Regions from separate parts of the Phyllobacterium sp. SL163 genome, predicted to be linked through region 1. Evidence: riboswitches for the same ligand, from Rfam matches in the RefSeq annotation. Region 1 holds a riboswitch; the other holds the start of a gene.

Region 1 (4,202 bases):
TTAAATATTCTAAATATCACACATTGTTAATAAATATGATTATTACAGTCAAGAAATAAATGAGGCGCGTTGTTGATGACTTCCTTCATGGCAAAGAATGCTGGGCGGGGTGATCGGCGAGCTTCCGTGAATCCGGTTGAAATTGGTCCTATCCATGCTTTGAAGTTACAGAAAATAGCCGAAACCGGATGCCGCACCGCAGATAGCAAGTAGTCTTTCCCCGCTGTCGGTCCTATAATTATCTGACTAACTATACTTCCCGTCTGCACCATCGAGCACGTGCACGGCCGTTTGATCCTAAAGCGGACCCTTGAACACGAAGAATGCGCCGCCGCAGATCATCGCGAAGCCGACGAGGTGGTTGATGGTGATTTTCTCACCAAGATACATCACCGAAAAACCGGCAAAGACCAGAAGCGTGATCACTTCCTGGATGGTCTTCAGCTGGGCGGCCGAATAGATCTCGTGACCATAGCGGTTCGCCGGTACCGCAAGGCAGTATTCGGCAAAGGCGATCATCCAGCTGATGAGGATGACCAGAAAGAGCGGCCGGTCCGCGAATTTAAGATGGCCGTACCAGGCAAATGTCATGAAAACATTTGAGCCGAGCAACAGGAGGATGGGCCGGATATAATCAAAGGAGGGCATGAAGTGTCCTTGGCTCTAAGCGTCTTGGGGCAGGGAATGCAGTAACGTTCAAACGGTCAAAACGATCCGGTCAGCAGGCTTACGTCAAGTCGCGCGCAGCGGAAAGGGCGATCCGGGGTTTGGCGACAAGACATGCGCGGTGTGGCCTAAAGGCCATAGCCTTGATCAGGTGTTGACAGGCTGTCGTGGCGGGCGTGTCAGATGGATGACGGCAAAAACCGCTGAAACAAGCAGTATCGCGAATCCCAGGAAGGAAAACAGGCTGGTCAGGTGTCCAGGCACATCGCTCCAGCGCGGCCTGATGATATCAGCCGTGTTGTAGGGATCGCCGCTATACTGGCACATAACGAAAGAGCCGCCATTGCGCACAAGTGTGGCATCGAGATCGGAGACAAGGGCACTGACGGCGTCCCGGTGTTCAGGCATGTCACGCATATACACAAGCACAGCCTTCGTCGCAGCAAGATAGGCGTGTGAACAGGCATTGAACGGGCTTTGCTCGTCGGTGACACTGCCGGGGACCATGCCCCAGAGACAATAGCTGTATTGGATATTGGTGTAGTTCAGCAGCCGCCGGAATTTCTCATCGGTGCGGGTCATGCGGGCCGCCAGATCGAGGATCGGCTTGCGGTAGTCAGCGATTACCGCCATTTCACCATGCGACAGGCTTGGAATGGAAATGCCCGACGTATCGGTACCGGCGCTGCTGCGGTGCGCCCATCCGCTTTCGGTTTGCAGCATGAACAGGCATGCGACCAGAGCCAGGAACCAGCCTGCCGGGCATCCCATAGGGATATCGAAGCGTTGCGGTCTCATGACAGTCCCATCGGCAGCGGAAGCCTGAACGCCCGCAGGACGTTCAGGCATAGCGCGACTGCGCTCAGCGTGCCGCATGCAGGCGATAGCGCGGACGCTGTCCGGCCAGAACCCGTTCAGCCAAAGCGCCGAAGAGCAGACCAAGCGTGGTCCAGACGATCACATGGATCCCCAGCGATGCGACGCGGAAGTTCCAGAGAACGGTCGGCGAGAACTGTTCGGGAACTTCGTTGATGGCGGGAAGCGAGTATTGCACCAGCGCAATGAACACGACATAGGCGGCACCGGCCATCAATATCGCGTTCCATGCGCCGTGCTGGGCATAAAGGCGCTTTGCCAGACCCACAGCCGCCGCAAGGGCACCGAGCGAAACCACCAGCATGACGAAGAACAGTTCCGTTCTGGCCCCGATGGTATCCGGGCTGCCAACCGCAGGCGGATTCATCGGGTACTTGATGCAGGGAACGAGAACAATTGCCACAAAACCCGCGAGCGCCAGCAGGGCCGCCGTACTGCGCGGGCTGAGGGAACTGACCCGGCCATGCACAAAGGCAAAGACCAGAGAGAACAATCCGCCAAGCGCGGCACTGTAGACGACAATGCCGGTAAACAGGCCGATGCCGGCCTGTGTCGCCCGCGTGACAAGCTCCGGTTCAGCCGCTGTGCCGGCCGCCTGGCTCATCTTTTCCTCGAAGGCAATGGCGTGATCAACCTGCGGTTCGCCGAACACCCGGGCAAACCCGAACGCCAATAGCCCGGCGATGACCCCTACGATCATGCCGCGGATCAAAAGATCTCTTGTCATTGTTTTGTTTCCTCAGTGGCAGGGAAATCCGAGGAGATGGCGGCCGTCATGAACGAATTCGTGCACATACATGCCCGAGAAGAGCGACATCGCACCTTCTTCCGCACCAATGAAATAGATTGCGAGCAGCATAATCAGCCCGCCGAAAATGGCCCACGGCAAGACTTCGCCAAGAGGAATGGGCGTGACGCCTGCTGACGGCGTAAGAGCGATATCGGACATGAATTTTCTCCCAGAATGACGCGTTCACTAACGGAATAAATGATGTTGCGGCCAGGGTCTGGCTTTCAATCAGTGAAAAAGGACTGATTAATTACAGTGGCGCGACCGCTCCGGAATTTCACCGGCTTCCAAACTCGCAACAGCACGGTTATATCTGTGCGCGCCGCAGACTGTCAATGAACGGTCTGCGGGCTGTTTCCGGTTTTTTCCTGAGGGTTTTGAGGGATATTTTGGCCAGAGCCACGCGGTTGACCCTTGTTTGCCATGGCGCCACACCGGCGGTCCGCACAGGTGCTTTCCCCGCCGACGAAGCGCTTGAACCCGGGGAAGCCCAAAACCTGCAGGCTATTGCCGGGCATTTGCGCCGTGCGCACCGTGTTTTGACCAGTCCGGCGCTGCGCGCCCGGCAAACCGCCGATGCCCTGGGTTTGGAATCCGTTGTCGATGCGGCGTTGGCGGATATCGATTACGGGAAATGGGCGGGGAGGACGCTCGCCGCTGTCCACCAAGCCCACCCCGACGATGTGACGGACTGGATGAACAATCCCGCCTCGGCCCCGCATGGCGGCGAATCGATCCATGATTTTCTCGTCAGGATTGCAGATTGGATGAGCGCGCATATGCATGATGGCGGTCACACAATCGTGGTGACGCACGCTTCCGTCATTCGCGCCGCTGTTCTGAGCGTCTTGCAGGCACCGGATTCCGCATTTTGGCGCATCGATGTCGAGCCGCGCAGCTGTACCGAAATGAGCAGCGACGGCCGCCGGTGGATGCTTCGCGCTGCCGCCTGCGTGCCGCCGCGCCCAACAGGGATTCTGCCATGATCCCGGCAAAAATCAGGCTTAGCTTTCGCCGCGCGGTCACACCCTTTCTCCGGATCCGTCAAATCCGCCCGCTCACAGGAGTTCTCATGTCACGGCTCATTCGTATTTTTGCTGTCGCAACCGTCCTCAATGCCGGCCTGTTGGGGCAGGTATTGGCGCACGCCCATCTTGAATCGGCAGTTCCGGCCGAAAACGCCATCGTGAAGGTCTCGCCCGTCGAGATCGATCTGACGTTTTCCGAGGGTTTGAACCTGAAATTTTCAGGCGCAACGATCACCGGTCCGGGCAAGGCGACCGTATCGACGGGACAGGCCAAACTGTCGATCAACGACCACAAGACACTGGTCATTCCGCTGTCGGCACCCCTCGCGTCGGGGGAATATACCGTGAACTGGACCGCACTTTCCACCGACGGTCACAAGACCAAGGGCAGCTATACATTCACCGTCAAACCCTGATGGGGTTGGAGACCACGCTTGTTCTGTGCAGGTTCGTGCACAATGCATCCACGATGTTCCTGTGGGGCGCGTTTGCCTATCTCGCACTGCTTGTGCCCAAACCTCTGGCGCTGGAGATCGGTGAGCGCCTGCGTCCTGCGAGCGTCATCGCGGTCTTTCTGGCTATCGGAACGATCTTTGCTGCGCTGCCGCTGCAGGCTGGAATGATCGGGCAGGGCTGGAGCGATGCCGTCGATCTCGGAACCATCCGGGACGTGCTGTTTGAGACAAGCGTTGGCCGCGGCTGGGCGATACAGGTCGCCGCCGCCCTGCTTTTGTTGCCCGCATTGGCTCTGTCGCCACGCCGCGCGCACATCGCTCTTGCCATGGCTTCGGGACTGCTTCTGGCAAGCCTGGCATTTTCCGGCCATGCCACAATGCGGGAGA
Region 2 (4,202 bases), on a different contig from region 1:
CAGATGGCAACGACAGGCGCCCCTTCGATCCAGTCATGGCGCATCTGTTCCAGCGAAGGTGCTGAGTTGCCGGGCCACCACAACCCCGCCTTGAGCAGGGGCGCGGCCTCCTGCGGCTTCTCGCCGGAAGAAATCAGCGCCGCGCAATAATCGAGGAAACGCTGGGCATTCTGCGCCCCGCCCTCCAGCAGATAATGCCAGAGCGCATCGCGGTCAGGCCGGGCGACGGTTGAAAACCGGTCGAGCCCCGGATCGGGCTTGTCGTCTCCCGGCAACACCGCGAGCTGCACCTTGTGGTTGACCGCGCAGGCATGCAGCGCTTCGAGGCCATAGGGCCAGTAGCTCTCGCCGCCGATCACCCGCACAACGATCAGCCTGGCATGGCGCGCCGTCCGCTCAACATAGGCATCGACCGACATCGGGTGTGACAGGCTCATCATATTGGCGAGGCGCAGCGAAACCGCACCATCGCCCTGCCGCCGTGCGGCGGCAAGGCTCGCCAGTTCCGTATCGGCGGCGGACAGAAACAACACATCTCCCGGCGTCTGGCCGAGGTCGATGGCCTCGGTGCCTTCAGCGATGGTGCCTTTCTGGGCAAGCAGGAGATGCATTCAGTATCCTATCGTCAGGCAGCAGCAGCGGCGGTTAGCGCCGATGTGATGGCGTCATTGTCGATGTCGTGCAGTCCGATGACGACGAGACGGGTCTGCCGCTCTTCACCGGGGTTCCACGCACGGTCGAAGTAATGTTCGATGCGCGTGCCGACGGCCTGCACCACCAGCCGCATCGGCTTGCCGGGAACATCGGCAAAGCCTTTCAGGCGCAGGATATCGTGATCGGCAATCACGGCCTTCAGCTTCTCGACAAAGTTTTTGGGTTCGGCCACCGGACCAAGCCCGACAACAAAGCTTTCGAACTCGTCATGGTCGTGCTCTTCGCCCGCTTCATGGTCCATTTCATGGTGCGACTTGCGGTTGGCAATGTCCTCTTCGGTGCCGACGCCGAGACCGAGCAGCAGTTCATTGCTGAGCTTGCCGAAGCTGGCCGACACCATGTTGAGCGAACGCGACGAACGGCTCTGCACATCGCCGCGCACGCCGTCGAGCTGCTTGTCGCTGATCAGGTCGCTCTTGTTCAGGACGATCAGGTCGGCGGCACGGATCTGGTCCTCGAACAGTTCTTCAAGCGGGCTGTCATGGTCGAGCGATTCGTCCTGGATGCGCTGGGCATCCACCTTGTCGTGGTCATCGGCAAAGCGGCCTTCGGACACGGCGGAAGCGTCGATCACGGTAACGACACCGTCAACCGTCACCTGCGTCTTGATCTCCGGCCAGTTGAAGGCTGCAACCAGAGGCTGCGGCAGCGCGAGGCCCGAGGTCTCGATGACGATATGGTCCGGACGGTCCGGACGGTCGAGCAGCTTGGTCATGGTCGGGATGAAATCATCGGCAACGGTGCAGCAGATGCAGCCATTGTTCAATTCGATCACATCCTCGTCCCGGCAGGCTTCGATGCCGCAGCCCTTCAGCAGGCCGCCGTCGACACCGAGATCGCCAAACTCGTTGATGATGAGCGCAATGCGCTTGCCATTGGCATTTTCGAGCAGATTGCGGATCATCGTGGTTTTGCCCGAACCGAGAAAACCGGTGATGACCGTTGCTGGAATCTTCTGACCCTGCATATTCCTATCCCTTCATGGTGAGCGGCAGCCCGGCTGCCACGAAATAGACTGTCGCCGCGGCCTGCGCCACGGCCTGATGGAGACGTCCGGCATGGTCGCGAAAATCGCGCGCCATGCGGTTCTCCGGTACAATGCCGAGACCCACTTCGTTCGAAACCAGAACGATCGAGCCTTGAAGTTTCGGCAGCGCCTGCACGAGCTGCCGTGTCTCGGCGGTGATATCGCGCTCGGCCATCATCAGATTGGTCAGCCAGAGCGTCAGGCAATCGACGAGGATCGCTTTTCCCTCGGCTGCAACCCCCTGCAGGGTATCCACCAGATCGAGCGGCTCTTCGATGGTGTGCCAGGATGAACCGCGCTGCGCCTTGTGCAGGTCGATGCGGACAGACATTTCCTCGTCCCAGGACCTGCCGGTTGCGAGATAAACGGGCTCAAGGCCGGAAGCCATGATCAGGCCTTCGGCAAAGCTGGACTTGCCCGAGCGGGCACCGCCGAGAATGAAGGTCACGCCGTGATTCAGCTGGGGCATCGCCGTCACTGCAATCGCGATGATCCGTCAGGTACGATCAAGCGGAATGCGGGCGGGGAAACGAGCGCGTATACAATGCGAGCAGCCATAACAACCTCCGTGCTGGGCCTGAAGGGACACGACCCTTCGGTTCTTGGGCAGGATTACCCCCGAGCGCTTCCTGGGAAACGCTCTATGACTGGCAGGTCTCCTGGCTCGCGGGTCACAGGATGAATGCCGCCTTCCCGGTTTCCCAGTGGCTGCCGTCTGCATATGCGTCAGGCTTTGCATTGATCCTCGCCGCTCTACAGTCGCGGGGTCGGCTGCGGTGAGGTCGCCCTTGAGGGTACGACCGTCGCATTCCCTTTTGATCCCTTGGCCTTTGGCCAATATGGGAACCAATCATGGCTGGGACGTTATTCACCCCCCACGGGAAATGTCAATGGAATCCGCACGGTTTGCCCAGGGAGTAGTGGGTGGTTCGACAAGCTCACCATGAGGGAGGTTGAGGATTGCAGGGAGCCTGTTCTGCAATCTCCGCGATTAGCATTGCAGCCCACCCATCCCCCTCATGGTGAGCTTGTCGAACCACGCAACGCGGCACATGCAAGCAGCGCATCCACATCCAGCACTGTTTCAAGCTCGGCGGCGATACTATCCAGCGCGGCGTCCACCCCGGCCTTGTAGTCGAATGCTTCAGCGGCAATGCCCATCGTGCCCAGCAGCGCGGCGCGAAACCGGTCCGCCCCGAAAAGCCCGTGCAGATAGGTGCCGAAAACCTTGCCGTCCGCCGATATGGCACCGTCGTCGACGCCGTTGATGCGCACGGCCGGGCGCGAACAGTCCGGGCCGGTCGTCCGGCCCAGATGAATCTCGTAGCCATCGAGCGGCAGGTTAAACGGCAGCGATTGCGCCGCCACATTGCGCACGGTCTTTTCCGGCTCCATCACCGTATCGATATCGAGATGCCCGAGCCCTGCCGTCTCCGTCACGCTGCCCTCGATGCCGTCGGGATCGCGCACGGTTCTGCCCAGCATCTGGAAACCGCCGCAGATGCCGATGATATGGCCGCCGCGCCGCCGGTGCAGGTCGAGATCCCTGTCCCAGCCATTCTCGCGGAAGCGCAGGAGGTCGCCGATGGTGGATTTGGACCCCGGAATGATGACCAGTCCCGCATCGGCAGGCAGCCGCTCGCCGCTGCGCACCATCACCACATCCACCTGCGGTTCGGCCATCAGCGGGTCGAGATCGTCGAAATTGGCGATGCGGTCGAGCACCGGCACGGCGATCTTCAGCGCCCGGCCCTCGCCCTTCACCAGACGCTCCAGCACGACGGAATCCTCGGCTGGCAGCCGCGCCGCATCCTTCAGCCACGGCACCACGCCGAATGACGGCCAGCCGGTGAACTGCGTTATGGCTTTCAGTCCGTCATCGAACAGCGAGACGTCGCCGCGAAACTTGTTGATGATATAGCCGGCGATCATCTCCCGGTCTTCCCGCTGCAGGATCGCATGGGTGCCGACGAGCGAGGCGATCACCCCGCCGCGATCGATATCGCCGACCAGAACGACAGGCACGTTGGCGCGGATGGCAAAGCCCATATTGGCGATATCGCCCGCCCGCAGGTTGATTTCAGCGGGAGACCCCGCCCCCTCGACGATGACCAGATCGGCACCTTCACGGACGATGTCCCACGACGCCATGACCGCATCGAGCAGCTGCGCCTTGAATGTCTGGTAATCACGGCCTTTGGCCTGGCCCCAGACTTTGCCCTGCACGATGATCTGGCTGCCGGTCTCCGACTGCGGTTTCAAGAGCACCGGGTTCATATGTACCGAGGATGGCACGCCGCAGGCGACGGCCTGCAGCCACTGCGCCCGCCCGATCTCGCCGCCATCGTCGCTCACCGCCGCATTGTTCGACATGTTCTGCGGTTTGAACGGCCGGACCTTCAATCCGCGGTTGCGCGCAAGCCGGCAAAGTCCGGCCACCAGGACGGATTTACCAACATCT

What was found. Region 1 has a riboswitch for cobalamin ahead of ACP7B1_RS07790 (CbtB domain-containing protein). Riboswitches for the same ligand answer to the same signal wherever they lie in the genome.
Region 2: it holds a riboswitch for cobalamin, as region 1 does, so the genes downstream of both, cobU (bifunctional adenosylcobinamide kinase/adenosylcobinamide-phosphate guanylyltransferase) here and ACP7B1_RS07790 (CbtB domain-containing protein) in region 1, are expected to answer to the same signal.

Annotation. Positions count from the first base shown of each region.
Region 1 is NZ_JAFCVE010000003.1:210,217-214,418, forward strand. It holds gene ACP7B1_RS07775 (DMT family protein) at 298-648, opposite strand; gene ACP7B1_RS07780 (hypothetical protein) at 814-1,464, opposite strand; gene ACP7B1_RS07785 (CbtA family protein) at 1,529-2,269, opposite strand; gene ACP7B1_RS07790 (CbtB domain-containing protein) at 2,282-2,491, opposite strand; cobalamin riboswitch at 2,524-2,674, opposite strand; gene ACP7B1_RS07795 (histidine phosphatase family protein) at 2,722-3,318, shown strand; gene copC (copper homeostasis periplasmic binding protein CopC) at 3,405-3,776, shown strand; gene copD (copper homeostasis membrane protein CopD) at 3,776-4,202, shown strand, end outside.
Region 2 is NZ_JAFCVE010000004.1:276,558-280,759, forward strand. It holds gene cobN (cobaltochelatase subunit CobN) at 1-611, opposite strand, end outside; gene cobW (cobalamin biosynthesis protein CobW) at 626-1,681, opposite strand; gene cobU (bifunctional adenosylcobinamide kinase/adenosylcobinamide-phosphate guanylyltransferase) at 1,686-2,210, opposite strand; cobalamin riboswitch at 2,374-2,607, opposite strand; gene ACP7B1_RS11145 (cobyric acid synthase) at 2,759-4,202, opposite strand, start outside.